DNA from 4 places in the Pedobacter sp. SG908 genome. Region 4 is predicted to be linked to each of the others. Evidence: riboswitches for the same ligand, from Rfam matches in the RefSeq annotation. Region 4 holds a riboswitch; each other region holds the start of a gene.
The links. Region 4 has a riboswitch for S-adenosylmethionine ahead of FHT21_RS10420 (SusC/RagA family TonB-linked outer membrane protein). Riboswitches for the same ligand answer to the same signal wherever they lie in the genome.
Positions count from the first base shown of each region.

Region 1: linked by a shared signal. The riboswitch ahead of metH (methionine synthase) and the one ahead of FHT21_RS10420 (SusC/RagA family TonB-linked outer membrane protein) in region 4 are both predicted to bind S-adenosylmethionine.
Region 2: linked by a shared signal. The riboswitch ahead of FHT21_RS00960 (cysteine desulfurase family protein) and the one ahead of FHT21_RS10420 (SusC/RagA family TonB-linked outer membrane protein) in region 4 are both predicted to bind S-adenosylmethionine.
Region 3: linked by a shared signal. The riboswitch ahead of FHT21_RS04330 (TlpA disulfide reductase family protein) and the one ahead of FHT21_RS10420 (SusC/RagA family TonB-linked outer membrane protein) in region 4 are both predicted to bind S-adenosylmethionine.

Region 1 is NZ_JAAOYY010000002.1:894,315-901,950, reverse strand. Features, by position in the region: gene metF (methylenetetrahydrofolate reductase [NAD(P)H]) at 20-973, opposite strand; gene metH (methionine synthase) at 1,048-4,749, opposite strand; SAM riboswitch class I at 4,883-4,986, opposite strand; gene FHT21_RS18855 (Bax inhibitor-1/YccA family protein) at 5,110-5,865, opposite strand; gene FHT21_RS18850 (hypothetical protein) at 5,903-6,469, opposite strand; gene murQ (N-acetylmuramic acid 6-phosphate etherase) at 6,577-7,380, opposite strand; gene FHT21_RS18840 (S41 family peptidase) at 7,571-7,636, shown strand, end outside.
Region 2 is NZ_JAAOYY010000001.1:236,899-244,534, forward strand. Features, by position in the region: gene FHT21_RS00950 (alpha-N-acetylglucosaminidase) at 1-869, shown strand, start outside; gene FHT21_RS00955 (beta-galactosidase family protein) at 935-2,797, shown strand; SAM riboswitch class I at 3,296-3,393, shown strand; gene FHT21_RS00960 (cysteine desulfurase family protein) at 3,443-4,597, shown strand; gene FHT21_RS00965 (TlpA disulfide reductase family protein) at 4,636-5,763, shown strand; gene FHT21_RS00970 (TonB-dependent receptor) at 6,160-7,636, shown strand, end outside.
Region 3 is NZ_JAAOYY010000001.1:1,004,180-1,011,815, forward strand. Features, by position in the region: gene FHT21_RS04315 (DUF4833 domain-containing protein) at 1-463, opposite strand, end outside; gene FHT21_RS04320 (hypothetical protein) at 511-690, opposite strand; SAM riboswitch class I at 769-868, opposite strand; tRNA gene FHT21_RS04325 (tRNA-Cys) at 873-943, opposite strand; SAM riboswitch class I at 1,854-1,951, shown strand; gene FHT21_RS04330 (TlpA disulfide reductase family protein) at 2,113-3,414, shown strand; gene FHT21_RS04335 (TlpA disulfide reductase family protein) at 3,494-4,813, shown strand; gene FHT21_RS04340 (YceI family protein) at 4,846-5,487, shown strand; gene FHT21_RS04345 (cytochrome c peroxidase) at 5,688-6,647, shown strand; gene FHT21_RS04350 (TonB-dependent receptor) at 6,754-7,636, shown strand, end outside.
Region 4 is NZ_JAAOYY010000001.1:2,546,970-2,554,605, forward strand. Features, by position in the region: gene FHT21_RS10415 (SusD/RagB family nutrient-binding outer membrane lipoprotein) at 1-1,317, opposite strand, end outside; gene FHT21_RS10420 (SusC/RagA family TonB-linked outer membrane protein) at 1,326-4,535, opposite strand; SAM riboswitch class I at 4,854-4,960, opposite strand; gene FHT21_RS10425 (TlpA disulfide reductase family protein) at 5,099-6,367, shown strand; gene FHT21_RS10430 (trypsin-like peptidase domain-containing protein) at 7,409-7,636, opposite strand, start outside.

The DNA of each region.
Region 1 (7,636 bases), on a different contig from region 4:
CACATGATTATTTCAATCTTTAAAAAATAGCTTTCGCAATCTTTTTGGTCTGCTCAGGACGGCCCATGGTATAAAAGTGTAATACCGGGGCACCAAAATCAATCAGTTCTTTACATTGTTTAATCATGGCCTCTGTACCAATTTCTTTTGCCTCGTTGTTGTTTTTGGCATGCGATAGCGCATCCGTTAACTCATCGGGCAAATCAATATGAAATATTTTAGGTAATACATTTAACTGCGATAAGGTACTTATAGGCTTCAACCCTGGTATAATTGGAATATTGATATCGTTTTCCCTGCATTTCTTTACAAAATCGAAATACTTCTGATTATCGAAAAACATCTGCGTAACAATAAACTCTGCGCCAGCTTCAACTTTCTTTTTCAAGTATTTGAAATCGGTACTCATGTTAGGCGCTTCGAAATGTTTTTCAGGGTAGCCAGCCACACCGATACAGAAATCGCTTTTAAAGGTTTCTACATCTTCGTGGAGAAATTTACCTTCGTTATGGTTCTTGATGTGCTCGATCAAATCTGTAGCATAACTGTGTCCGCCAGGAGTTGGCACGAAATTCCCATCTGCCTTACGGGCATCACCACGCAAAGCCAAAACATTATCGATACCCAAAAACTGTAAATCGATCAATGCATTTTCGGTTTCTTCTTTGGTAAATCCACCGCAAATAAGATGCGGAACGGCATCAACCTTATATTTATGGATAATAGCTGCACAAATGGCAATAGTACCCGGACGCTTGCGATAAGATACCTTTTGTAGCAAACCATTGGCTTGTTCTTTATAAATGTAATCCTCGCGGAGCGAAGTTACATCAATAAAAGGCGGATTAAACTCTAGCAATGGTTCTATTGCATCATAAATCCATTGTATACTTTGCCCTTTAATAGGCGGCAATAATTCAAAAGAGAACAAGGTTTTACCCTTTGCGTTTTTTATATGTTCTGTAATCTTCATACTCCTAATCCCGAATAATCGAGACTTTAAATTTTAATTTGTATACAATTCCCTCTCCCTTTAGAGGTTAGGGCTTAATAAGCTAAATTCGGACTCAACCACCGTTCTACTTCTTCAATCGGCATATTCTTTCTGATGGCGTAATCTTCAATCTGATCTTTAGTAATTTTTCCTAATCCAAAATACCTCGAATCGGGATGCGCGAAATAAAACCCACTTACTGCCGCTGTTGGATACATGGCATAACTTTCGGTTAAGCGTAATCCTATTTTATTCTCTGCATCAAGCAACTGGAATAAAGTTCCTTTTTCAGTATGTTCCGGACAAGCAGGGTAACCTGGGGCCGGACGAATACCTGCATATTCCTCCTTAATCAATTCCTTATTGCTCAAATTTTCATCCTGTGCATAACCCCAGTATTCTTTACGCACGCGTTCGTGCATCCGCTCGGCAAAAGCTTCAGCTAAACGATCGGCCAATGCTTTGGCCATGATGCTGTTGTAATCATCGTAATTGGATTCGAACTCATTCACCAGTTCATCAATGCCGATACCTGCGGTTACGGCAAAACCACCAAAGTAATCCTGAATACCACTTTCTTTCGGTGCAATGAAATCAGATAAAGCATAGTAAGGTTGCCCATCTACTTTTTCGGCCTGCTGGCGAAGGGTATGAATAGTTACCAGTTTAGAGTTCTCAGTTTTCAGTTCGGAGTCATTTGACAACTGATCACCGGCAACTGTTAGCTGAATATCGTCTCCTACCGCATTTGCCGGCCAGAAACCAATTACGGCTCTTGCTGTTAACAATTTTTCGTCGAGGATACGTTTTAATAAAGTCTGTGCATCATCGAAAAGTTTCTTCGCTTCATCGCCTACATTTTTATCATCGAAAATTTTCGGGTAACTACCACGGAGCTCCCAGGTATGAAAAAATGGCGTCCAATCGATATATGGAACCAGTTCTTCTAAAGGATAATTATCGAAGATCCTTGTACCAGTAAATTCCGGAACAGGTAGATTAGGTTGAAAATCGATCTTAAATTTATTTGCACGTGCTTCTTCTAGGGTTTTAAAGCGTTTATCCGATCGTTTGTTTAAATGCGCTTCACGGGCTTTATCATATTCGGCCCTGATACCTGCAATATATTCGTCTCTGGTATCTGGATTCATTAAAGTACTGCAAACCGTAACGCTTCTGGAAGCATCTAACACGTGGATAGCAGGTCCAGAGTAATTTGGTGCTACTTTTACTGCCGCGTGGATCCTTGAGGTAGTTGCACCGCCGATAATTAATGGAATGGTAAAGCCTTCGCGTTCCATTTCTTTTGCAAAGTGAACCATTTCATCAAGTGATGGTGTAATTAAACCGCTTAAGCCAATAATATCGGCATTTATTTCCTTGGCTTTTTTAATGATCTCCTGCGCAGGAACCATCACGCCCATATCAACAATTTCGAAGTTGTTACAGGCTAAAACCACGCCCACAATATTTTTTCCTATATCGTGCACATCGCCCTTAACAGTGGCCATTAATACTTTTCCTGCGGAAGAGTTTTGATCCTGATCGGGATTATCCAGTTTCTCCTGTTCTATAAATGGCAATAAATAGGCTACGGCTTTTTTCATTACCCTTGCCGATTTAACCACCTGGGGCAAGAACATTTTTCCGGCACCGAATAAATCACCCACAATATTCATCCCGTCCATCAACGGCCCCTCGATTACCTGAATCGGGCGGGCATATTTTTGTCTGGCCTCCTCTACATCATCATCCAGGTATTCTACAATTCCTTTAACCAAAGAATGAGATAATCTCTCTTCAACAGAGCCTTTTCTCCACTCTTCATCTTTAACCACCTCTTTACCTTTCGATTTTACGGTATCAGCATATTCTACCAAACGCTCTGTTGCATCTTCCCTTCGGTTTAAGAGCACATCTTCTACCCTTTCTAGTAGTTCGGGTGGAATTTCCTGGTAAACCTCCAACATCCCCGCATTTACAATTCCCATATCTAAACCAGCCTGAATGGCATGGTAAAGAAATGCCGAGTGCATGGCTTCTCGCACTACATTATTTCCCCTAAAAGAGAACGAAATGTTAGAAACCCCTCCACTCACTTTAGCATGAGGCAGGTTTTCTTTAATCCAACGGGTGGCATTTATAAAATCGACTGCATAATTATTATGCTCTTCCAATCCTGTTGCAACGGTTAAGATATTCGGATCGAAAATAATATCCTCTGCCGGGAAACCAATTTCATTCACCAGGATATCGTAACTTCTTTTGCAAATTTCCTTTCTACGCTCGTAATTATCAGCCTGTCCCTGCTCATCAAAAGCCATTACTACTACCGCAGCACCATATTGCATAATTTTGCGGGCGCTTTCGCGGAATTTCTCCTCCCCTTCCTTTAAGGAGATGGAGTTTACAATCCCTTTTCCCTGTAAACATTTTAAGCCGTTTTCAATAACCGACCATTTGGATGAATCGACCATGATGGGCAATTTAGCAATATCAGGTTCAGAGGCAATGAGGTTTAAGAATTTGGTCATTGCCGCTTCCGAATCCAACATCCCTTCGTCCATGTTCACATCGATTACCTGCGCACCGCCCTCAACCTGTTGTAAGGCAACAGCCAATGCAGCTTCATAATCACCGCCTAAGATCAGTTTAGAGAATTTAGGGGATCCGGTAATATTTGTTCTTTCACCAATATTGACGAAAATGCTTTCTGGAGTGATGGTTACCGGTTCCAATCCGCTTAAACGCATGTAAGGCTCAAGCACTGGTACTTTCCTCGGCTCGGCTTTCCTCGCATTTTTAGCAATACAACCAATATGCTCTGGCGTGGTACCACAACAGCCACCCACAATGTTCACAAAACCTGATGCAATAAAATCGTCTACCAAATGTGCCGTTTCATGCGGTTGCTCATCATAAGCTCCAAACTCATTTGGTAAACCTGCATTTGGATAGGCCGAAACATAACAACCTGCTTTTGCGGCAAGCTCCTCAATATGCGGACGCATTTCTTTAGCTCCCAAAGCACAGTTAAAACCAATACTTAATGGTTTAGCATGCATTACAGAGTTTAAAAAAGCTTCGGCTGTTTGGCCTGAAAGCGTTCTTCCAGAGGCATCTGTAATAGTACCAGAAATCATGATCTCCAGTTTACGGCCAATTACCTCTTCATATTTTTTAATGGCCACAATAGCCACTTTAGCATTTAACGTATCGAAAATGGTTTCGATTAATAATACATCAGAACCACCATCTACCAAACCACGTACCTGTTCGTAATAAGCTGCTTCCAGTTCATCAAAATAAACCGCCCTAAAACCAGGGTCGTTTACATTTGGCGACATGGAAAGGGTACGGTTGGTTGGGCCAATAGCACCGGCCACAAAGCATTTACGATCTGGATTTGCAGCCATAAATTCGTTTACGGCTTCTTTTGCCACACGTGCACCTTCAAAACTCATCTCGTAAGAAAGGTCTTCCATCTGGTAATCGGCCATGGAAATGCGCTGTGTACTGAATGTATTAGTTTCGATGATATCGGCACCAGCAGCCAGGTACTCCAGGTGTATTGTTTTAATAATATCCGGACGTGTGATGTTGAGCAAATCGTTATTGCCTTTTACATCACAGGGATGGTTTTTAAATCGTTCCCCTCTAAAATCTTCTTCGGTTAGGGTATATCGCTGAATCATGGTACCCATTGCACCATCAATCACCAAAATACGTTTTTCTAATTCTTCTCTTATGCTCATTCTTGTTGTAAGATTTGAGATATGAGATGTTAGATATGAGCATGGATAAGACGCAATGTCTCAAATCTCAAATCTATAGTCTCAAGTCTCTAAAAGGCTTATTTAAAAAGTTGGTACGTGAATCGTAATCCTAAACTTATCTGTTTCCGCTATTTGCAGAATAGAATTTAGCACCTTGTAGGTTACAGGTTGCTAAGACTTCGTTGGGTCTAATCCCTCCGTCTTTCTTAATAAGCATACAAAAATGCAACAAAGCAACATCAATTCCAAAATTTATCGCATTGCTACCAAATAAAATTACAAAGGCCACGCAAAACTGCGCGGCCTTAAGAATTAAGAATATTGTTCTGTTTCTGGAGATTATCTTCTGTTACCGAAAATACGCAATAGTGATAAAAACAAGTTAATAAAAGTAATGTAAAGTGAAAGCGCACCCATGATTGCTAATTTTTTGCTTTCATTTACGCCTAAAGTGTTTCCATTTTCATCCAAACCTTCACCTATTCTTTTAAGCTCCTGAACTTTATATGCAGTTAATGCAGTAAAAATCGCCACTCCGATAAATCCCATAATATAACCTAATGTTGAGCTTCCCAAAAACATATTGATAACGCTAATGATCACTAAACCGATTACACCGGCAAATAATATTGGGCCAAACTTACTCAAATCTGTATCTGTAGTATATCCCATTATTGCCATTACTGCAAATATCGCGGCTGCTGCGGCAAAACTAATTACCACTGATGGTAAAGAATAGGTTAACAAGATGAAACTGAGCATTACTCCTGTTAATACAGAATAAAGCAAAAACACGCCTATTAACGCCTGATAAGACATTCGTTGCATACCGGCCCCCATCAGGAATACTAGCCCTAGTGGTGCAAATATTGCAATGTAACCTAACACAGTAAAGCCACCCTTACCTGTTTGTGGGTTATAAGATAAAAGATAATTCAATACTTCCGGTGTGCTGGCGATAAAGTAAGCTGCAACTGTTGAAACAGTTAATGCCACAAACATCCATAAGAAAACATTTCCAAAGAAACGTTTAGATGCAGATTTTTCCTGTACAAAAACACTGTTGTCTTGATATTGATAATTTTGTTGTTCCATTTTAAATTTGTGTATTTAACTATATAAAAATAAATATTTAGTTTAATCTTTTTGTCAGCAGTTCTTCAACTTTTTTAAAGAACTGTAGTGGTTTTAGTGTGCGCCATGGCAGATTGTCAAATGCACCACCAAAGTTAATGTAATAATCGATGTTATTATCGCGAAACTCGGTGATTACGTGTTCCTGAAAATTTACCCCAACAATCCAGCCATCTTCTACTTCCTGAAACCACTCTTCATAATAACTGTCATCAGAGGCATGAAAATTAAGCACATTTTCACCGATCAGGATAAATTTATTAATGCCTTCGTCCATCATCAGCTCTAAAATATCGCGTTTCAGCAGCATAATATCGTTATTAATGGCATCGTTCCATTCCCCTATAAACTCTATAATGGCATAACTGCGGTCATAATCAACGTACAACACCTTCATGTACAAGGTATTCGAGCCGAACTCATCCCATTGTGGGTGCAGTAAAAAGTTATAAATCTGCTTATCGAAGTAAAGTTCCGAATATTCGGTATTGTAAAATGGCGAACGCTCATCTTCTGCCGAAATATAATCATCTCTCCACTGATAATAAGGCTCAATTTCGTGCATGCTTCTTTTTAATTATTGAATGAGTGAGTTTTGAATGAGTGAATGTTTGATACTGCTGCTGAATTCAATCACCCTCTAATTCTATCACTCAAGCATTCTCTCATTTCTTAATGTCCGGCTTCAACTGCTTTACGCACACTTCCATAACGGGTTAATAACTCTGCTGCTTCTTCATAGCCTATATTCAGTTCATCGGCAACCATTTGTGTACCACGGTCTACCAGCTTATGATTGGTTAACTGCATATCGACCATTTTATTGCCAACTACACGCCCCAACTGAACCATAACAGTAGTGCTTAACATGTTTAATACCATCTTTTGCGCCGTACCCGATTTCATCCGGGTAGAACCGGTAATAAACTCAGGCCCTACTACTACTTCAACTGGAAAATCAGATTCGGCAGCTATTGGCCCACCGGTATTGCAAACAATACAGCCGGTTAAAATGCCATGCTTGCGTGCCGTGTTTAAACCACCGATGACGTACGGGGTAGTACCCGATGCTGCCAGGCCAACTAAACAATCTTTTTCATTAATCTCAAATTCCTGAAGATCTTTCCAGGCTTGTTCGGCATCATCTTCAGCAAATTCTACCGCTCTTCTAATGGCTGTATCGCCGCCAGCAATAATTCCTACAACCCAATCAAAAGGAACACCGTAAGTAGGCGGGCATTCTGAAGCATCTACTACACCTAAACGGCCACTTGTACCTGCACCTATATAAAAGAGACGGCCACCTTTTTTCATCCGTCCAGCCACTGCCGACGTTAATTTTTCAATCTGAGGCAAACATTTTTCAACTGCAAATGCTACAGTTTTATCTTCGTTATTAATGCCCTGCAAAACTTCTAATACCGACATCTGATCGATGTGGTCATAGTTAGATTCTTGCTCGGTAACTCTATTCATAAATTTAATTTTGATAAAATTCGGTAAATTCTTTCTAAAAACTGCGCTAAAAATCCAAAAATATGTGTCATAAATTTCAAGCGACGCCTTCCTTGCGTTAATTAATGTTAAATATTATAAACAAAAGACATGAAAATGCAGTTAAAAAATATATCAACTCGCTAATTTTCATAAATTTGCAGTAACGCTGATGAAAAAAAATACCCGTAATAACGCACTGATCGCTTTAAGCTATTCTGTAATTTTAATAGCGGGT
Region 2 (7,636 bases), 2.3 Mb from region 4:
ATAACCCGGTAGCTTTCGATTTTATGCTTGAGCTTGGCTGGCATCAAAATCCTGTATCAGTAAAGAGTTGGATTAAGACCTATCAGGACTACCGCTATGGAAAAAGCAGTTCAAAAATGGACCAGGCCTGGCAGTTATTGTTGCAAACAGCCTATAGCAGTCCAGAAATTTATCAGGAAGGGCCTTCGGAATCTATTTTTTGTGCAAGGCCTGGTGTTGCTATTAAAACGGTTTCAACATGGGGAACCCGCAAAAGAAATTATAATCCGGAACTTTTTTTGGAAGCGGTAAAACTTTTTGTAGCGGCTGGTGATGATTATGCAAATGTTGAAACATATCAAACAGATAAGATTGATCTCGTGAGGCAGGTATTGGCCAATAAAGGAGATAAAAGTTATCAGAATATGATTGAGGCCATACAGGCAAAAGATGCGGTTGCATTTAAAAAAGAAAGTGCTGTATTCCAGAAACTGATACTCCAGCAGGACTCATTGTTGAGCTCAAGCAGGTACTTTTCTTTAAACCGCTGGTTGGAACAGGCTATTAATTTTGCGAAAACACCAGCGGATAGAGAGAGGGCTTTAAGAAATGCAAAAATTCAGATAACCTATTGGGGACCCGAAAATAATCCAAAGACAGATCTACATGATTATGCGCATAAGGAATGGAGCGGTTTGCTAGGCTCTTTATATCTGTCCCGCTGGCAGCGCTTTATTAAGGAGCAATTAGCTAAGATGGAAGGTAAGGAAAGCAATAGCCCCGATTATTTTGCCATGGAAGTGGCCTGGACAAAGTCGGCTGATACCTATAGGCTAAAGCCTATAAATGTTTCTCAGCTAAATAAATTGATTGATAATATATTAAAATAACTGGTTTTTATTCCAAGTAGTTCGCATATAATTAACTAAGAACAACCATTACTGACGAAAAAAATATGAAAATTAAATTTTTACCATTGCTTATATTTATCTGTTTAATAAATAATCTGTTGGCGCAAACTAAATCACAAGATCCAAAACACACTTTCGCTATTGAGGGCGGTAATTTTCTGTTAGACGATAAGCCGATTCAAATTTATAGTGGAGAAATGCATTATGCACGCATTCCAAAACCTTATTGGCGCCACCGCTTGAGAATGATGAAAGCAATGGGTTTAAATGCTGTGGCTACTTATGTTTTTTGGAATTACCATGAAACTGCTCCCGGGGTTTGGGATTTTAAGACTGGTAATCGAGATATCGCCGAATACATCAAAACTGCTCAAGAAGAGGGTTTACTTGTGATCCTTAGACCAGGCCCATATGTTTGTGCCGAATGGGAATTTGGCGGCTATCCATGGTTTTTGCAAAAGGTGCCAGGCATGATTATTCGTGGCAATAATCCACAATATTTAGCTGCAACAAAAGCTTATTTTACTGCACTGTACGGACAGCTTAAAAATCTTTTAATAACCAATGGAGGTCCAATCATAATGGTGCAGGGCGAAAATGAATTTGGGTCTTATGTGGCTCAACGTAAGGATGTTCCATTAGAAGATCATAAAAGGTATAGCGCAGCTGTATTTCAACAGTTAAAAGATATTGGCTTTAATGTGCCATTTTTTACTTCAGACGGAAGCTGGCTTTTTGAGGGTGGCGCATTACCAGGAGCTTTACCAACTGCAAATGGTGAAGATGATGTAACCAAGCTTAAGGAATTGGTGAATAAATACAATGGTAGTAAAGGACCTTATATGGTAGCAGAATTTTATCCTGGCTGGTTAGCCCATTGGGCAGAGCCTTTTCCTAAAGTTTCTACGCAAGCAGTGGTTAAGCAAACGCAAAAATATTTAGATGGTGGCGTATCTTTTAATTATTATATGGTACATGGAGGTACAAATTTCGGTTTTACATCTGGCGCAAATTATGATAACAAACATGATATTCAGCCAGATTTAACCAGTTATGATTATGATGCGCCAATTAGTGAGGCTGGTTGGGCTACCGAAAAGTACAATGCTTTAAGAGATTTACTGAAAAAGCCAGAAACTCCAGCTGTTCCGGCAAAAATTCCTGTAATTGCTATTCCGGATATTATTTTAACAAAAGCAGTTGATTTGGAAGATATTAAAAGTAAAATTACACCAGTAAATGACGATAATCCTTTAACTTTTGAAGCTTTAAATCAAGGACATGGCTACGTTTGGTACAGCAAAAAATTTAATCAGCCTATTAGTGGTAAACTAGAGTTGGCTGGTTTGCGTGATTATGCCATTGTGTATGTCAACGGAACTAAGGTTGCTGAATTAAACAGCTATTATAAAAAATATGATTGTGATATTGACATTCCTTTTAATGCCGTTTTAGATATTGTAGTTGAAAATATGGGACGAATTAACTACGGGGCAAAAATCATTAACAGTACAAAAGGTATCATTTCTCCGGTAATTATTAATGGACAAACTATTAGCGGAAACTGGAATATGTATAAGTTGCCTATGGAGGTTGTGCCTAATTTAGCCTTGGCAAAAAATACGGCAACAGTTGGAAGACCAGCTTTTTACGAAGGAAGTTTTTCTCTAACAAAAACTGGTGATACTTTTCTTGATATGCGTGATTGGGGTAAAGGTATCGTGTTTATTAACGGAATAAATATAGGACGTTACTGGAGCGTTGGTCCCCAACAAACGCTGTACCTACCAGGTTGTTGGCTAAAAAAGGGCAAGAATGAAATTGTAATTTTCGAGCAGAATAATGACACGCTACACAAAGTAATTAAATCTGTAGAAGTACCTGTATTAGAATTACTGAAGCCTTAAAGTATTAACCTAGATGATCTTCGATCATTCCTTTAAGAAGTTATTCCATCGTTTTGGGTGATTTTTTATGAAGTTGGATTACACTGCCTTAATGGGAGGCAGTGTAGATCACTATGCGCTGTAACAATTATTTAGCTGTGGCTTAATAAATTATCGGGTATAAAACGAAACAATATCTAAATTCCGTTAAAAGGAAATAATGCAGTATTACATTACTCAGCTGACTTTTTTCTAGTAAATGTTTTTCGGTTCAGTCAAACTTTTTTACAGCTTAAAACAATGGTTAGATAAAATCTGGCAGTGTTTTAATGTGTTCGGTTCTAAGGTAATGTTTTTCATCAACTGTTTTGAAAAACAGTGATTGCAGAGTTCAAATCTTGTCTATTAATGTCACAACGCTGTAATTATATACATAATATTAGCTTGGCACAAAAAAATCAAATTAAAAACTATAAAATCTATAGAAATTATATACATTTGTGCCGTTAATATATTTTTGACTTATCCAGAAAGACGGAGGGAAAAGGCCCTATGATGTCTTAGCAACCTGTTGCCAAATAAGGTGCTAAATCCTTCCCGTAAGGGAAAGATAAGAATAACTTTCTCCGGAAATCTGAATAAGCAGTGATGATTTAAAATTGAAAGATGAGTATTTATTTAGATAATGCAGCGACCACCCCACTTGCCAGTGAGGTTTTTACAGCCATGAAGCCCTTTATTTTTGAATCATTTGCAAACCCGTCTTCGGCACACGCTTTAGGCAGGTATGCCAGAGAAGCCGTAGAGCGATCGAGGGAAATTATTGCGGATACTTTATATACAGAACCAGGAAATATTTTCTTTACTTCTGGCGGAACCGAAGGCGATAATACAGCTTTACTTTCAGCAGTTTATAACCATAATATCCGGGTTGTTATTACTTCCAGATTAGAGCATTATGCTGTTTTAAATACGCTTAAAGCTTTGGCAGACAGTGGAATAATCAGATTGGTATATCTTGAAAATGACAGTAAGGGAAAATTATCGCTCACTGAACTGGATACTTTGCTCAAAAATGAAGAACCTGCGCTGATATCCTTGATGCATGGTAACAATGAAATAGGAAATTTGAATCCCATTTTAGAAATTGCCGATCTTGCTGAGCATCATGGTGCCATATTCCATTCAGATACGGTGCAAACTATTGGCCATATCGATATTAATACCCGCCGGCTGGCGCCCGATTTTCTGGTGGGCTCGGCGCATAAGTTTCATGGGCCGAAAGGTGTTGGTTTTCTATATGCAAAAGAACCGGCTAATCTGCGTGCTTTTATTAAGGGAGGAGGGCAGGAATCGGGAAAGCGGGCAGGTACCGAGAACGTAGCAGGTATTGTAGGGATGGCAGCGGCACTTCAGCATGCCTATGATAACCAAAACCTTTACGAAACATATATCCATTCACTTAAAAAAAGATTGCTTAACGGGCTTACAAGCCTTTCTGAAATAAACTTTAACGGTTATTCAGATCATCCTGATAAAAGCTTATCTACGGTATTAAGTGTTTCATTACCCGCATTGCCCAATGGTGCAGATTTGTTACGAACTTTAGACAGGGCAGGCATATTTGTTTCGGGAGGAAGCGCCTGTTCTTCCAATCATTCATCGCATGTTATTGAAGCATTGGGAACTGGTAAAAATGAAGAAACAATCAGGTTTTCTTTCAGCAGGTTTAATACCGAGGCTGAAATCGATGAAGTGGTTGCGCAATTGAACAACCTTTACCACAATCGCCAGGAACGGCCAAATCTTCTTTACGCTTAAAAATAATTCCTAATCATACACCCATAAATTAAACTGAAATGAAAAAAACACTACTCGTTGCAGTTGCTGTACTACCACTAGCTGCACTGGCACAAAAACCATTCTCGTTAAACGGAACCCTAAAAAATGATAAGGGGAATGAGAAAATTTACTTGAGCTATTCGAAAGATGGTAAATCGTTTTTAGACTCCACTGAATTAAAAAACGGCACTTTTGCTTTTAAAGGTGAGATCGCCGATCCGCTAAGGGCTTCGGTATATAAAAAGCCCGCTGAAAAGAATGGAAAACGCGATTTCTTGTCCATTTACCTTGAACCTGCCAATATTCAGCTGGTATCTGCCGATTCTTTAAAAAATGCATCGATCAGCGGGTCGAAAGTAAATGCCGATAATGAAAAACTTAAGGCTTTAACCAAGCCGGTTCAGGATAAACTGGCTGCAATAAATGGCGAATTTGGCAAATTAACCGCCGAACAAAAGAAAGACAAAGCCTTAACTGAGGCCATTTATAAGCGCTACGAAGCTGCAAGTAAAGAACTGGAGCCCATTTATATCGATTTTGCCCGTTCAAATCCGCAGTCTTACGTAAGTTTAACAGCTATCTCCCAGATTGCAACCAGCGAATCTGCTCAACCTGAGGCAGAAAAGGTTTATGCTGCATTGGGTCAGAACCTTAAAGACAGCAAATCGGGCAAAGACATCTCAACCTATTTTAATGCGGTAAAAAACACCAAAATAGGCCTTCAGGCTATAGATTTTACACAAAATGATGTGAACGACAAGCCAGTAAAATTATCTGATTTTAAAGGTAAATATGTTCTGGTCGATTTCTGGGCATCGTGGTGCGGTCCTTGCAGACAAGAAAATCCGAACGTAGTAGCTGCCTATAATCAATATAAAGACAAAGGCTTTACCGTTTTAGGGGTTTCTTTAGATCAGCCTGGTAAAAAAGAGGCCTGGTTAAAAGCCATTGCTGATGATCAGTTAACCTGGACACACGTTTCTGATTTAAAATTCTGGGATAATGCCGTAGCCAAACAATATGGAATCCGTTCCATTCCGGCAAATTTCCTTATCGATCCAAACGGAAAAATAGTTGCTAAAGGACTTCGTGGCGAGGCTTTAAAAGAAAAATTAGCTTCGTTACTTGATGCTAAAACCAAATAATCACTTTTAATTAAAATTTATAAAAAACAGAACCGAAAATGATAAAACCTGCTTTTACGCAAAGTGTGTAAAAGTTTACCGGATAAAAAAACAGGGGCGATTGAGGCCGCCCCTGAATAAGTGATTTATCACGGTATGTGACAACTAATGCTGAATTAATATTTAATCACTTAAAATCGAATATAATGAAAATATCCTAACTGTTTAGTTGTTTCTGCAACTTATTAGCGAAAATATATTCTAAGCCATTAGAAATATACGCTATATACACGTTTACGCCAGCACATTTTTTTGACACTTTAATATTAAAGGTTTAACAGCCCGTGTTAAAATCGGCTCTGGCGAATAAATAAATGCCGTTTGGCATCACTAATTATTATTAATCTTCATAAAGAAATGAAACGAAAATTACTTTCGCTTATTATACTATGCCTTGTCGTAACCTTTCCTGTATTTTCACAAAGTAAGGTGATTACTGGACAAGTTATTGCAGCCGAAGATGGTCTTCCTATCCCGGCTGCATCTATCCGGATTCCGGGAACAAAAGCAGGCTCGCAAACTGATGCAAACGGTAAATATTCCATCGTCGTTCCGGCATCTGCCAAAACCATAGAATTCAGCTTTCTGGGTTTCGCTACTATCCGCGAAAATATCAATGCCAGAACGGTAATCAATATCTCTTTAAAGTCAGACGCAACTGGTTTGGATGAAGTGGTGGTAACTGGATTTGGGCAAACCATTAAAAAAAGAGATATTACCGGGGCCGTATCCAGTATTTCTTCTAAGGAAATAGAAAAAGTGCCCTTGGTAAGTTTCGATAGAGCTATGCAAGGTACATTGCCTGGCGTACGCGTAAATACCAACTCGGGCACACCCGGCTCGTCGGTAAGTGTTCTAATCCGTGGTACGGGTTCATTTAATGCAAGTACTGCTCCATTATACATTGTTGACGGTATCCAGGTCAACTCAGGCGATTTATCCCGAAGCTTATCAACATCCAACATCCTCAGTAACATTAATCCCGATGATATTGAAACCATAGATGTTTTAAAAGATGCTTCATCGGCTTCCATTTATGGTTCACAAGCTGCAAACGGTGTGGTAATTATTACTACCAAACGTGGTAAAGCCGGTAAAACCGAATTCGATTTCAGCAGCTATTTTGGTTATGCCGAAGAGGTAGATCGTTTAGATATACTTAATGGACCGCAATGGTTATCGACTTACACCGAAGAATATGTTAACCGCTATGGCGCCAACAGTTCGCAGGTTATTGGCCCATCAGGCGTTAAGACCATTTTTGGTGCAGATCCGGCTGCAGCCCCAACTTATAGCTGGTACGATGCTGCTTACCGTAAGGGACACACTCAAAATTATCAGCTTACTGCCAGGGGAGGTGATGCTAAAACCAAGTTTTATATCTCGGCGGGTTTATTTGACCAAAAAGGTCAGCAAATACAACAGGACTTTAAACGGGGCACATTTAAAAGTAACCTCGAGCATAATGTAAATAACAGGCTTTCGCTCGAAGCCAATATCAACTTAAGTACCTTTACCCAAAATGGTACGCTTAGCGGTTCTACATTTGCAAATCCTTCATTTGGTTCTAACTTCCTCATTCCCACACAAGCAGTGTATACTGCAAGTGGTGATTATAACGAACCGCTGCTGGGCGCTGTGGCCACCAATCCTATAAAATCGGCTAATTACGATATCAATAAAGGTACCACCAACCAGTTGCAAGGGATTTTTGCTTTAAATTATAAGATTATAGATGATCTTAAATTCAGGGTTACCGGATCGATTGATTATGGCGATATCAAAGAAGACCGCTTTCAGGATCCTAGAACCAGGGATGGGGCTTCTGTCAATG
Region 3 (7,636 bases), 1.5 Mb from region 4:
GGGCAACCCTAATGGTTCGGTTGTTTATGGTCACCGAGACGTGATAGCTTTTATCGCTATACTTTTGCAGGTAAAATGGTAATTTTTTGTGTGATACAAACCTAAATTCATATTTATCGGCTCCAAGGGCCTTCGTGTCGATACCGTAGGCAAACTTGCGTTGGATATAACCGAGATCCTTTTTCTGTCCTTTTTCACCATACCGGATCCAATAAACCTGAATAGGAGCATCGGTATTGATAGTCCCGTTTTCTTTGAGATTTAATGCATAAATTAAAGTGTTCGTATTCGGATCACGCTGGAGGTAAAACAGCATATGATCTATATTTTTAGGTGTAGGAAAACTAAGTGGGGATGGATCTTTCGATTGTGCCCATGTTTGGGGTGAAAAGAGGAAAAAGGTTAAAACTATAATGAACGAGGTTTTAAGTAGAATGAGTAGTCTAGGTGGTGTTAAATACATTTTAGGCTTGTTTATTTAAGAGAGCTTTTAAAAGATTTGAATAATTTTTAGGTGTCGGTTTTGGGTTGATCATGTAGAATTTCTTCATCGATCTCATTAAGCTGTTCATTATAAAGCCGGTCTGATTCTGCCTTACAATGTTCATAATCATCTAATTTTTCGCAGGAAGTGTTTCCGTGGATCTCGAAAAAATCCCTGATGGATGGATAATCAAAATAAACTGACATATTATTAAGTTTAGGTTACCAATTTGGAAGGGATGGCCATTGATTGTTCGCCGAAAACAGTTAAGAAATCTGCTTTCAAACTCATCTTTTCTGCCATTGCAGAAGGAATTAGCACCTTGTTACGCAACAGGTTGCTAAGACATCAAAGGGCCATTCCCTACGTCTTTCTTGATAAGTATTAGACGTCATGGACGGAATCGAACCGCCGTACTAGGTTTTGCAGACCTTTACCTAACCACTCGGCCACATGACTATATGGTCTTTTCAAGTAGCTTTAGATTCACTTTTTGAAGAAGACTCAGCAAAAGTAAAAATTAATTACTATAATTTCTATAGAAATAGTAGTTTTTTTGTGAGATTTCTGATTGTTGAGCTTGTTTTATGGTATAATTTATTGGTTTTTAGTTGTTTGTGTATTTAAAATAAATTGCAGGTAGATCCTGAAACAAGGTGAGGATGACGATTACTCGCATACAACTCGCCATCGTGATCCGATAGTTATCGGATGCAACTAGATTTACAAGATGACTTTAGTATTCAATAAATTAAGGTTAAAGATTCTTGACTGCGTTAACAAAGACTGATTTAGAAAATCGGTCGTCATTTCCTTTGCTTAGCGAAAGGAAATGACGATTCGCGTATACCTATCATCACTACTCTTTTGCTTTCTTGTTAAGATACCTGCCTCTCCGAACGGCCTAATGCTATGCCCTTGCATAATTCCCTCAGTCCAATTTCTTCTTTAATTGTAAATTATATTTCTGTAAATCAATTGTTTACTAATAAAGTCTATAAAATCTATAGGAATACTTGTTTAAATTAAACGAAGTTTATACATTTACAAAAAAAAATAATAGTTCACTAGCAAATTTACGTTCAAGATGAAACTCCGCAGACAACCTCAGCCATATCCCCTGATCAATTATTCAGATCAGTATAACTGCTGTTGCCGCTAATATAAGCTAAGATACAGATCACCTGTTAAAGGTTTTCATTCAGATATTCTTATTTAAAAATCCTGGTACCCCGGGGCCTTTTGATAGAATATTATGGTGGTCATGTATTTAAGTCAATAAGTTGCCGGGGTATCAGGAACAGCCCAAACTAATCACCACCACTAGTTTAGGTTATTACTCTAATTAATTCACCACCATTAATTAGTTGATTTATACAGAAGAAGGGAGAGTCAGTACTCGTTGAACTTCTAGCAACTTTCCATAGGAAAAAGTGCTCAAACTGATCTAGCAATAGATTATAAATTAACCAATAACAAGTAAACTCACGTTTCCTGTTAGGGATTTCATTAAAAGCATAACAGTTGTTTAAACAGCCTGTATCTGTGCTATATGGTTTTCTGTGGGAGAAATTGTGCCTTGTTATTAAAAACTCTAAAACGATAGTGTTTAACTAATAATGATGATTATGAAAATGAAAATTTCCTCAAGAATTGCATGCCTAACCACCTCAGTCCTGTTACTGGGAGGCATTGCATCAGCCAGGGTGGCAAAACCATTCCCAAAAGAAGGGATTTGGAGGGGTGAGTTTAATGTAAGCGAATCAAAAGTGCCGTTTAATTTCGAATTAAAAGGTAAAAACCCTCAAACAGCAATTTTAACCTTAATTAATGGCTCCAGACGTGATGATTTTCATGTTGAACGACGTGGCGATGATTCCATCTATGTAAAAATGAATACTTACGATGCTGCTTTGGTGGCAAAAATAGAAACTGATGGCACTTTATCAGGCGAATACCGCAGTCTGGTACCTGGTTTCAGGGGCAATTCACTTCCCTTTGTAGCAGAGCATGGTAAAAATTACCGCTTTGTAGAACCTGGAAAAGATATCGCACCAAAACACAATATCTCTGGCAAGTGGGAAATAAAAACCTATACCAAAGAAGCTGTACCAGCATCTATTGCTTTATTAAAGCAGAATGGAAATAAACTTACCGGAGTAATCATGACTGTTGTGGGCGATACACGGGAGCTTGAAGGTACTGTACAGGGTGATGAATTTGAGTTGTCTGGCTTTACCGGACCAAGCCCTTTTATTGTAAAAGGAAAAATTAACGACGATAACAGCATTACTGGCGAACAGGGTTTCGGAATTTATAAAAACCTGAAATTTGATGGCCAGCGCAACGAAAATGCCGAGCTTCCTGATCCTTACAAGCTTACTTTTCTTAAAGAAGGTTATAAAAAACTTGATTTTACCTTTCCAGATCTAACAGGGAAAAATGTTTCCTTGAGCGACGATAAATACAAAGGTAAGGTCGTAATTATTGAAACGATTGGTACCTGGTGCCCAAATTGTACCGATCAAACGGTTTTTCTTTCGCCATGGTTTAAAAAGAACCAAAAACGAGGCGTGGAAGCCATTGCGATTGGTTTCGAACAAAAAGATGATCTCGAATATGCCAAGTACACGTTGGGTAAATTGAAAGAGAAATATGGTATCACTTACGATATCCTGTTTGGTGGCATTGCCGATAAAAAAGTAGTGGCTGAAAAACTGCCTGCGCTAAATAAATTCATTGCTTTTCCAACAACCATCATTATCGATAGAAAAGGAAATGTAAGAGAAATTTATACCGGCTATACAGGCACCGTAACCGGAAAATACTTTAACGATTACGAAACCAAATTTAACAAAGTGCTCGACGAGCTGATTGCTGAACCAGTACCCGAAAAACTGGCTTCAGCAGAAACACTAAAAAGTAAATAACCTAAACTAAGTATAAACAAAATATTAGGCTGTATTTCATTGCAGCCTATATTTTAACCTACACTTAAAACTATACAAGATGAAAACTTACTTTGCTAAAATGCAGGTGCTGGCACTGGCATCGCTCATTTCTACAACAGCCTTTGCTGTAAATAAGGTGCATGAAGAACCGAAAACAGCCAAAAAATTTATAAAAGAAGGAATTTGGCGCGGTGTTTTTAAGGTAGCTGAAACAGAAGTGCCTTTTAATTTCGAATTGAAAGGAAAAGATGCAGCGCATGCCACGTTTACGCTGTTAAACGGTACGCGGAGAGACGATTTCCACATCAAATACCTGGGACAGGATTCACTATTTATCAAAATGAATACTTACGATGCAGCTTTGGTGGCCAAAATTGAAAGTGATGGCCGGATCTCTGGCGAATATAGAAGCCTGGTGCCGGGTTTGCAGGGCAATGCTTTGCCTTTTACTGCAGAGCAAGGTAAATCTTACCGTTTTGTTGAGCCGGGAAAAGACGTTGCACCTGTTGCCAATTTAACTGGTAAATGGGAGTTTAAAGGTTTTTCTAAAGAAGCTGTTCCAAACAAAGTTGCCATATTAAAACAAGAAGGAAATAAACTTACTGGTGTAATTATGCAGGTAACCGGCGATAGCCGTGAGCTTGAAGGTACCGTACAGGGAAACCAATTTGTACTTTCTGGTTTTAGTGGACCAAGCCCTAAAATTTATAAGGGTACCATTAACGAAGACGGTACACTTTCGGGTGAAATTAGCCAGGGCATTTACGATAACTTAAAGTTTACCGGCGTAAAAGACAGTAAGGCAGAATTGCCAGATCCTTATAAACTAACACATTTAAAGGAAGGTGTTAAAAAACTTGCTTTTACTTTTCCCGATCTGAATGGCAAACCTGTTTCGTTAACTGATGATAAATATAAAGGCAAGGTTGTGATTGTAGAACTGGTGGGTACCTGGTGCCCCAACTGTACCGACCAAACCGTATTCCTTTCTCCTTGGTTCAATAAAAATTCGAAAAGAGGGGTAGAAGCCATCGCCATTGGTTTCGAGCAGAAAGATGATCTTGAGTATGGAAAATATACACTTGGAAAGCTTCGCGATAAATACAACATTAAATACGATATCCTATTTGGCGGATTGGCCGATAAAAGATTGGTTGCCGATAAACTTCCGGCATTAAACAAATTCATTGCTTATCCAACCACCATTATTATCGATAGAAAAGGAGAAGTACGCGAAATATACACGGGTTACACTGGTACCGTTACAGGTAAATATTACGATGATTACGAGAAAAAATTCAATAAAGTTCTGGATGAATTAATCGCAGAACCAGTACCATCAGCAGCCTATTTTGAGGCACAAGCAAATGGAAAATAACTAAACCACCAAAACTAAATACCATATATAACATGTTACAGTATAAAACGATTGCACTTATTGCTACCACAGTTGTAGCTTCATCTTTCATAGCTTTAAACGGGCCTAAACCTAAACTAAAGGTAGCTACCGAAGCCACATCAAGGAAATTGGTAAACTATAAAGTAAGCCCTGAACAAAGTAAATTAACATGGTTAGCTAAAAAGGTAACTGGAGAACATTCAGGCACCATCAATGTAACTTCTGGATCGCTGACTTTAGATAATAAAGTGCTAAAAGGCGGTAGTTTCGAACTCGATACAAAAACCATTGCGGTTACCGATTTAACGGATAAAGAAACCAATGCAAAACTATTGGGGCACTTAAAAAGTGCTGATTTTTTTGCTGTTGATAAGTTTGATAAAGCTACATTCAATATCACTTCTGCCAAAAGTACAGGTGCAGGAACTTATGATGTTAAGGGAAAGCTCACCATTAAAGGCATTACGAATGAAATCAGTTTTCCAGCAACAGTTAAACAAGAAGGTAATAAAGTAATTGCCAATGCAAAAATTACGGTCGATAGAACCAAGTACGATATCAAATTCAGGTCGAAAAGCTTTTTTGAAAACCTGGGCGACAAAGCCATTTATGACGATTTTGAACTGAATGTACAGCTTGTTGCTAATAATTAAAGAATCTCTTGTTAAGGTTAGGGGTGATGGGAGGATGTGTGGTTCTCCCTGCCGCTAGCTATATATCTGGTTGTCATTCTAAACGCCAGTGAAGAATCCTTAAAGTCGTCATCCTGAATTCATTTCAGGGTCTATCATGCGGAAAATATGCTGAACTAAATTCAGCATTGACGACAAATTGATCCGAACCGAATAAAACAATGAAAAGAAGCAAACTCATAATTCCCCTAAGCCTTATCGTGTTAGTGATCCTAATGGCGGGCTTCGGTGCAGACGATCCAGCTGTAATTAACAGCAAAGAACGTTTGGGCGAAAAACTGTTTTTTGATCCGATCCTTTCTAAAGATAAAAGCATTAGTTGCGCCTCTTGCCATAAACCAGAGTTTGCTTTTGCAGACACCAGCGCCGTGAGTTTAGGCGTAGGGGGAGCCAAAGGAACGCGTAATTCGCCGTCGGTAACTAATCTTTCAGGCAGGCCAAACTTATTTTGGGATGGCAGAGCTGCTTCTTTGGAAGATCAGGCTTTGCAGCCCATCATCAATCCGGTAGAAATGAACCTGCCCATTGCCGATGCCATTGATCGCTTGCAAAAAGATAAGGATTATACAGTGTTATTCCAGAAGATTTTCAATTCTCCGCCTACACAAAAGAATTTGCTACTGGCCATTGCCTCTTTCGAAAGAACATTAGAAACCGCAAACAGCCCTTACGATCGGTATATTAATGGTGATGACAAAGCTATATCTGAAAATGCAAAGCGAGGCAGAATGTTGTTCATCGGAAAAGCCAATTGTAACAATTGCCATTCGGGCGAAGATTTTACCGCCGACCGTTTTAAAGGAATTGGGTTATTTAATGAATTAGAGCTAAAAGACCAGGGCAGATTTGAGGTAACACACAACCCTGAGCATAAAGGGCATTTTAAAATACCTGGTTTAAGAAACGTTGGCATTACGGCACCATACATGCACAATGGAATGTTTAAAACACTAAAAGAAGTAATCCAATATTACAATAACCCAGATGCGGTAATCAAAAATGGGAAAAACAGGGATCTTTCTTTAAATAAACCGTTAGGCTTGAGCGAAACTGAAATAAACGATATAGAGGCTTTTTTACTTTCGCTAACCGATGATAGATTCAAAAACAAAAATGATTAAATAGGCATAGCCAGATCAAAAACCTTTAAAACTTAATTTTTAACACATTTTTTCCACTCAAAATAAGGTGGATGGCCATTGGTATGTCTATTCCAAAATAAATAAAATGAAGATAAAACTACTTTTAATATTGCTGTTAACTACAGTCGCTTACTCCAAATTAGCTGCCCAGCAAAGAATCATCACGGGGCTGGTTGTTTCTGCAGAAGATAAAACGCCATTACCAGGAGTATCTGTAAAGATCAAAGGGCTCGATGGTTCTACCGTTACCGATAAGGATGGAGTATTTAAAATTTCTACCAAAAACGGGCGATTTATCGAGGTTTCTTATATCGGTTATAAAACCGCTACCATCGAAATTGGATCATCTACGAAATTGAACGTTTCGCTCGAACAGGCCGACAACACTTTAACCGAATTGCAGATTGTAGGTTCAAGGAATGCCAATCGTACCAAACTCAATTCGCCTGTTCCAGTTGATGTGATCGATTTAAAAACATTACAACAGACCTCCCCACAGGCCAGCGTAACGCAATTACTCCAGTATGTTTCGCCATCTTTTCACTCTTCGGTTTCGGGTGGTGGCGATGCCGCATCGGCAACTTCTACCGTGCAGTTAAAAGGACTGGGGGTAGACCAGGTGTTGGTTTTGGTAAATGGCAAAAGAAGACATAAAAGCTCCAACATCAGTTGGGGTGGTTTGGGCAATGGCGCTACAGGATACGACCTGAATGCCATCCCGGTGGGATCGATAGATCGTATCGAAATTTTACGCGATGGTGCTGCGGCCCAATACGGATCGGATGCCATCGCCGGGGTAATCAACGTGGTATTGAAAAATACTGCCGATGAAATTACCGCAAGTACCATTGAAAGTATCCGGCGTAGAGGTGATGGATTAACCACCAGGACCAATGCCAATATCGGACTTAAATTAGGTGCAAAAGGTTTTCTCAACATCACCGGCGAATATGCCACACAGGCAGTAT
Region 4 (7,636 bases):
TCCATTCAACACCGTATTAACAGATGCAGTTAATTGCGGATAATCTAACCTTCTCTGCTCTGCCCATGCTTCTAAACCCTGCCCAAATAAGGCAATCCATTTTTGCTCCCCGATTGATTTTTTATAATTGCTTGCATCATATTGTACCGCAGCCTGATTAATATAATCATCAACAACAGTTCCAGATAAACCATATTGTCCAAATGAAGCCCTAATGGCCTGGTTATATAAGTCAGCTGCATTTTCTGTAGTAAAGCCACGTGCTGCCGCTTCTGCCCTATCAAAAAGCACTTCAGCGTAACTTAAAATTACGGCAGGTGCTAATGGATTTAAAAAATAAGCACCTGGTTTTGAAGAATTTGCCAAACCTATTGCGCTTGCCTCCGAGTTTGTAGAACCATTTGGAATACCTACATAAACTTGTGGTGTTACATTTTCTGTTTTACTTGCATATATTGGCAACCTTGGGTCTTTTAAGTCAAAAAGTTTATCCACTATGGTTTTGCTAATCCGGTAATCATTTCTAGTTTCAAATGATGCCGCAACAGGATTTTGCTGTGGTGAGGTCTGATAAACAAGCTGAGCATTAAATGCATTGCTATTGATGTAATTCCCTCCTTCAGCCTTAATCTCATCAATTACTGCTTTTGATTTTGTCGGCTCTTTATCCGCAATACGCAAAGCAATACGCAAACGCAATGAGTTTGCAAATTCCTTCCAGTGGGTAATATTACCTCCATACATGATATCACCAGAAATAGCTGGAGCTCCTAAAGCAGGATCTAAAGCTGTTTGGGCAGATTTTAAATCGGCTAAAATTCCATAATAAACATCCTTTTGCTTGTCGTAAACTGGTGTAACAAACTGTTTAATTTTTCCTGCCTGAGTATATGGAACATCTCCATAAGCATCGGTAAGCAATAAAAACACCCACGATCTCAGTACCAGGGCTACACCTTTATAATTTGGATTACCTTGGGCATCTGCTAATTCGACAATTTTATTTAAGCCAGCGATACTCTGCGCATATCCTGTAGACCACAATGAGGTAAAACTACTGTTTGAATAGATAAACCGATCTTCTTCCGTGTACTGTACTTTAGCCCAATGTTGTACAAAAAGCAAACTCGAATTCAGATTATTTGTAGTACCCCAGTAGGTATCTGATGTATTTTTGATTGCCCCGGTAAGTAAATAATCGGCCTGTGGAATTTCAGGGGCATTCGGATTGATGTTTACCTCATCCAGTTCTTTGTTACAAGATGTAAAAGCAATTGCCAAAATGGCCAGAATATATAGTTTTTTATTTTTCATCATGGAGATAATTAAAATTTAACATTTAGATTGATACCATAACTGCGTGTGCTCGGGTTAGATAAACTTTCCAAACCCTGACCGTTACCAGTATTGAAAGCAACCTCAGGATCAATATCTACTGTGTTGCGGTGAATAATCCACAGGTTACGGCCGACAAGCGATACCGAAACCCCTTGTAAACTTAATGGGCGAAGCCATTTTGATGGCAGGTTATAACTTAATTTAACCTCGCGGAGTTTTACATATGAAGCATCGAAAATATTTGCTTCATCAATATTTCTGAACGATTTATAATATTGTTGAGCTGGTAATACTTTCTCATTTCGTTTACCATCAGCCGTTACGCCATCAAAAATAATCCCATCATCATAAACTGTTACGCCCGCCGGAGCAGTCCCATTTACCCTTACTGTACCATTTTCTTTCTTATTATCCGGATAATAATATGAGATTCCGCCATATTCTGTTGCTCTTCCAGGAAGTGTAGAAGCCAATACTCCTGTATAGGTACCTGTTGCATAGGTGCCATTATAGATAGAACCACCAAAACTTGCGTCAACCAATACCCCTAAACTGATACCTTTATAAGTGAAAGTATTATACACACCACCAATCCAATCTGGCGTATATTTCCCCAGTACCTGTTTGGTTGGATTTGTTGCAGGTGCGCCCGTTGCGTTTACAACAATATTACCATTACCATCTCTCAAATATGCTGATCCGAACAATGAGCCGTAAGGCTGACCAACGGTAGCAATAACCTGTGCCGAGTTAGAAGCCACTACATAATTTGTTAACAATTTTTCGGCATCTAATTCTATTACCTTACTTCGGTTTGCCGCAAAATTTACATCAATATCCCAGGTAAAGGCTTTTTTTACTGGCGTAATTCCCAATTGTGCTTCTATCCCTTTGTTGTTGATTTTGCCAGCGTTAAGCAATTTTGAGCTGAAACCAGTACTCTGACTTACATCAGCAGCCAAAATCTGATTATAACTATTGGTATTGTATGCACTTAAATCGAAACGTAACCTTTTATTAAAGAATACCGCCTCAAGCCCCAGTTCTGTAGAAGTAGTAGTCTCTGGTTTGAGATTAGGGTTTAAATCTATAGCACCCGGACTTAGCTGAGGATTTGCAACGACAATGTTAGGATATAACTTTTGCAGATCGGAACTGATGCTAAACGGCGCACCAAATGCATAAGTATTAATCAAACGGTAAGGATCGGCATCTTTACCAACTTTAGACCAACCTCCGCGTATTTTTAAATAGTTAAGAGCTTTGCTTTTAATATCGAACGCCTCGGTTGCTACAAAACTTCCATTAAATGATGGGTAAAAATAAGACCTGTTCTGCGCCGGCAAGGTAGATGACCAATCGTTACGGGCCGTAATGTTGGCAAAAAGGTAATTCCTGAAGCCAATCTGGCCAGAGGCATAAACACTATAAGATTTTAGTCTTGATAAATTATTTAATGAAATCAGGGGATCGCGAGAGTTTTTAAGGGTATAAAGTCCGGCGATGGCCAGTTTAGGTGCACTTTGATCGTTCTGCTCAATATATTGTCTACGGATGTTCCCACCACCTAACAATTCGAGGCTAAAATCATCATTCAACTGTTTGTTAAAGTTTAATGTCGCATCTGTATTATTTTCACTTACGGTAAAGGCACTCTCAGTATAAGAGCCGAAAGGTGTTCCATTGGTACCATAGGCAATCCTAACTTTACGTCTATCGTTGTAATAATCGGTCCCTGATCTGAAATTGAAATCAAGTCCATCAATAATCTTATAGTTAAGGGCTAAACTTCCAATAATCCGGCTACGGTTTTGCGATACTGTATTTTCGTATGCTACCCAATAAGGATTGCTGTAATAACTGTTGTTCCAGTTAAACGTTTTTCCATTTTCGTCCAAATAGTTTTTCAATTGGTTAATATCAACCTGACGGCCGAACCAGGTAAACTGCAACATCGTACTGGTTGATCTCGAACCGCCTGTTCCAGGTAAATTATCAGAGTTAAGTTTGCTATAATTTGCATTGGCAGTTAAGGTTAACTTCGGTGTTATTTTTAATGATGTATTGAACACAAAGGAATTTTTGCCCTGACCAGAGTTAGGTACTATCCCCACCTGTTTTAGGTTATTATATGATATCCGGTAATCATATTTTTCACCAGCATCTGCAACCGATACCCCATTGTTCAATGAATATCCTGTTTGAAAGAAATCGCGCACATTATCGGGATGTGCCACAAAAGGAACGGCTACTCCCTTCGAAAAAAATTGTGGAATTAGTCTTCCATCCAATTTAGGACCCCAGCTTTCATCTACGCCATCGTTAATGCCTTTACCTGCACCGTCTACGTAACTAAACTTGCCTTCCGATCCCTGACCGAAAGCATTTTGATAAACGGGCAGGGTAAGTAAAGTTTCTAAAACAGCATTCGAATTGATGGCAATGCCTAATCCTTTTTTCGATTTACCCGTTTTGGTTTTAATGAGTATAACGCCTGCTGCAGCCCTCGAGCCATATAGCGCCGCGGCATTTGGTCCTTTTAACACACTCATCGATTCTATATCTTCCGGATTGATATCTGAAATGGTATTGGCATAATCTCTTGCCCCAGCCGAATTTAACTGAGAGTTATCTACCGGAATCCCATCAACTACAAATAATGGCTGGTTATTTCCTGCAATGGAAGTTTCTCCCCTAATAACCACTCGTGACGACCCCATACTCCCCTGGCTGTTAGTTACCCGTACACCAGCTATTTTTCCGGCCAGTGCATTTACCAGGTTGGATTCTTTAGCTTCAGCCAAATCCTGTCCTTTTAATTCCTGAACAGCATAACCTAGCGATTTTTTCTGTCGCGAAATACCCAATGCCGTAACCACTACCTCATCCAACGCATTATCGCTTGATTGAAGAATGACCGAAACTGGGTCTGCGTTTTTATTGATTTGTATTTCCTGACTCTTAAAACCGATATAAGAAAATACCAATGTGCCCTTATCTGGTGCACTAATAGAGAAAGCTCCTTTTGCATCAGAAATGGTGGCCTGTTTGGTTTCTTTTATTAATATGGAAACACCTGGGAGTGTTTCACCATCTGCCGACTTTACAGTTCCGGTAACCGTGACATCTTGAGCGGAAAGCTTTTGTGCTATGAGGAGCAAAAAGATAAGCGCTATTGATTTTAAATTTTTAAGCATATTGTGTAGTTAATTAGTTAATAAGGGATAATAATTTTGGGCAAAACAATTCCTAACGGTTAATAACCGTGTTTTATAAGAAAACAAAGGAATGGTTAGATCAAAAAAGCCTGTTAAATGGAGCGATTTTAACAGGGCATGCGCATTCGGAAGTATGCACTAAGGTTTACATCAATAGCTTTTAGCTTGTCTGTTTTTTTCATCTGAATAATTTTCTTTAAACCGTATTTACTTTTCAAGCGTGCATCAGGGCAAAAAAAAAGCACCCCATAAATCAGAAGTGCTCCATATATTCTTATAAGGATAACGCAAACAACTGACTTAACTACCCCAGATTCATCTGAGATGGAATTAGCACCATTTCTAAAAATTAGATGGTTGCTAAGGCTTCATAGGGCCATTCCCTCCGCCTTTCTTGATAAGTATTTTAAAATAACTGGGGCAAAGGTATAATTAATTCCATTTATCCTATAGTTTTTATAGATTTTTATTGAAATATTTTTTCTTTGGCAATTACATCCATATCTTTGTCTACTAATTTAGTCGATAAATATACATCCCCAATGAAACTAAAATCCATTTTAGCAGCCGTATTGGCCATATCAACAACTTTTATCTATGCCCAGGAACATAATACTTTACCCAATCAGGTAGTAAAACTCAACAAAATAAAATCAAAAGCCTTTGTTGCCCTCGGCAATTGGCGCGGCATAGCGAAAGTAAAGGAAGGTCTGGAAATTCCTTTTAATTTCGAGATCAATGAAAAAAGCGGTCAACAGAAATTATATTTCCGCAATGCCGAAGAAAGTTTCGAAGGTGGTCTGGTAAAACAGACTGCTGATTCACTTTTCGTAAAACTGGATCAGTTTGATAACGAACTCGCATTTGCAATAGATGGCGATCATTTATCTGGTACATTAAGAAAGCAAGATAAAACTGGCCAACCTTTGGTAATTATTGCTGAACGAAAAAATTATCGTTTTAAAACGGCAGATAAACCAGCAACAGCAGACTATTCTGGTAGTTATGATGTGGTTTTTAAATCGCCAAATGGTAAAGAAGAAAAAACAGTAGGTTTATTTAAGCAAACGGGAAACAAACTTACGGGTACTTTTCTACGCGTAACAGGCGATTCGCGCTATCTGGAGGGTGTTGTGGAAGGAAATGAGTTTCAACTTTCTAGTTTTATTGGCTCATCTCCTGCCTATTATAAAGGAACTTTCCAGTCAGATGGCTCATTAACCGGTGAAATTTTAGGTGCAAGGGGAAGCCAGTCTTTTACCGGGACCAAAAATAAAGATGCTGCCCTGCCTGATCCTTATAAACTCACCTACCTTAAAAAAGGATATAAAACACTTGATTTTAGCTTTCCTGATATCAACGGGAAAAAGATTTCGCTAAAAGATGAGAAGTATAAAAACAAAGTGGTGATTTTGACCATCACCGGAAGCTGGTGCCCTAACTGTGTTGACGAAGCTACCTTTTTGGCGCCATGGTACAAAAAGAACAAAAACCGCGGTGTAGAAATTATCGCTTTACATTACGAACGCTCAACCGAACCTGAATATGCAAAAAAGGTGATGACACGTTTCCGCGAACGTTTTGGAATTGATTACGACCAGGTTATTGCAGGTACTGCCGATAAACAGGTTGTATCCGAATCGTTGCCTGCACTCGATTCTTTTTTATCGTTCCCAACCACGATAATAATTGATAAACAAGGTAATGTAGCCCAGATCCATACTGGTTTTAATGGCCCGGCCACTGGTAAGTTTTATGATGAGTTTATTAAAGAATTTAATACAGAAATTGATACGCTATTGAAGAAATAGGCATAGCACTCTCATTTCTTATCGGTTGGTGTCTCACCAACCGAAATAAAGCGTTGGTCGGTGAGACACCGACCAATAGAACTTCCTTGATTTCCGTGCTTCCGTGGCAAATTAAATGGTAGCACAGGCAAGCCGCTCCAAATAATAAATAATAATGCATAATGTATCGTTTTTGGAAAGCAGGTTTAGCGCACTTCAGTTCGGGCAGTCCTTCTTTCCTCTTCTATCTTTTTGCGAATGTTATTGCTGTTTGTTTGGCTCGGCAGCAAAAAGGATAGCCGCTACAATAAGGTTTATTTAACAAAGGTTTGTACAAGGAACAAAATAGCGTTTTACATTTTGTTCTTAGTAGCAACTGTGTTTTTAGCCCCGGGCAAAGCGGCATCCCTGAAGCACAGCGGAGGGATACAGCAAAGAACGGGAAATAACATTAATAGTAGCTCAGCCTTTGCGCTCCAGAAATTAATTTTACTTTTTTTTAGTAAAGCAGGTGTAATGCCTATCGGCTACGGCAGTCCTTCTTTCCGCTTCTATCTTTTTGCGAATGTTATTGCTGTTTGTTTGGCCCTGCAGCAAAAAGGATAGCCGCTACAATAAGGTTTATTTAACAAAGGTTTGTACAAGGAACAAAATAGCGTTTTACATTTTGTTCTTAGTAGTAACTGCATTTTTAGCCCCGGGCGAAGCGGCATCCCTGAAGCACATCGGAGGGATACAGCGGAGAACGGGAACAAACTTTAATAATTACCCCTGACATTGCGCTTCAAAAATATATACCGTCCCCTTTTTGGAAAGCAGTGTTAGCACGCTTCGGTTTAGGCAGTCCTTCTTTCCGCTCCTATCTTTTTGCGAATGTTATTGCTGTTTGTTTGGCCCTGCAGCAAAAAGGATAGCCGCTGCAATAAGGTTTATTTAACCTGGGCCAGTGCACCAAAAATAGATAAAGGAATTTAAATAAAGATTCTTCGACAGACTCTCCGTAGGAGTCCTTTGGACAGAATGACAACCTTTACTGACTGCTTCAGTGGCAAAAGCACCAAGCTATTGAATAGCTTTCGATACAAAACTAATAATTGTTTTCTTTGGTATCACCACCGTTGTTGTCCGGCTAAACCGAGCAATGTTAATCCCATAAAAATGCCCTTCCCAATCAAAAACTGGCGATCCGCAGGCATTTGCTTTAATGGCTGCATCGTGTGTAAAAACAGCATTAAAACCATCTCTTCGTTCTGATTTTCCACCTTCAAATTTCTCTGCCGGATGATTGGA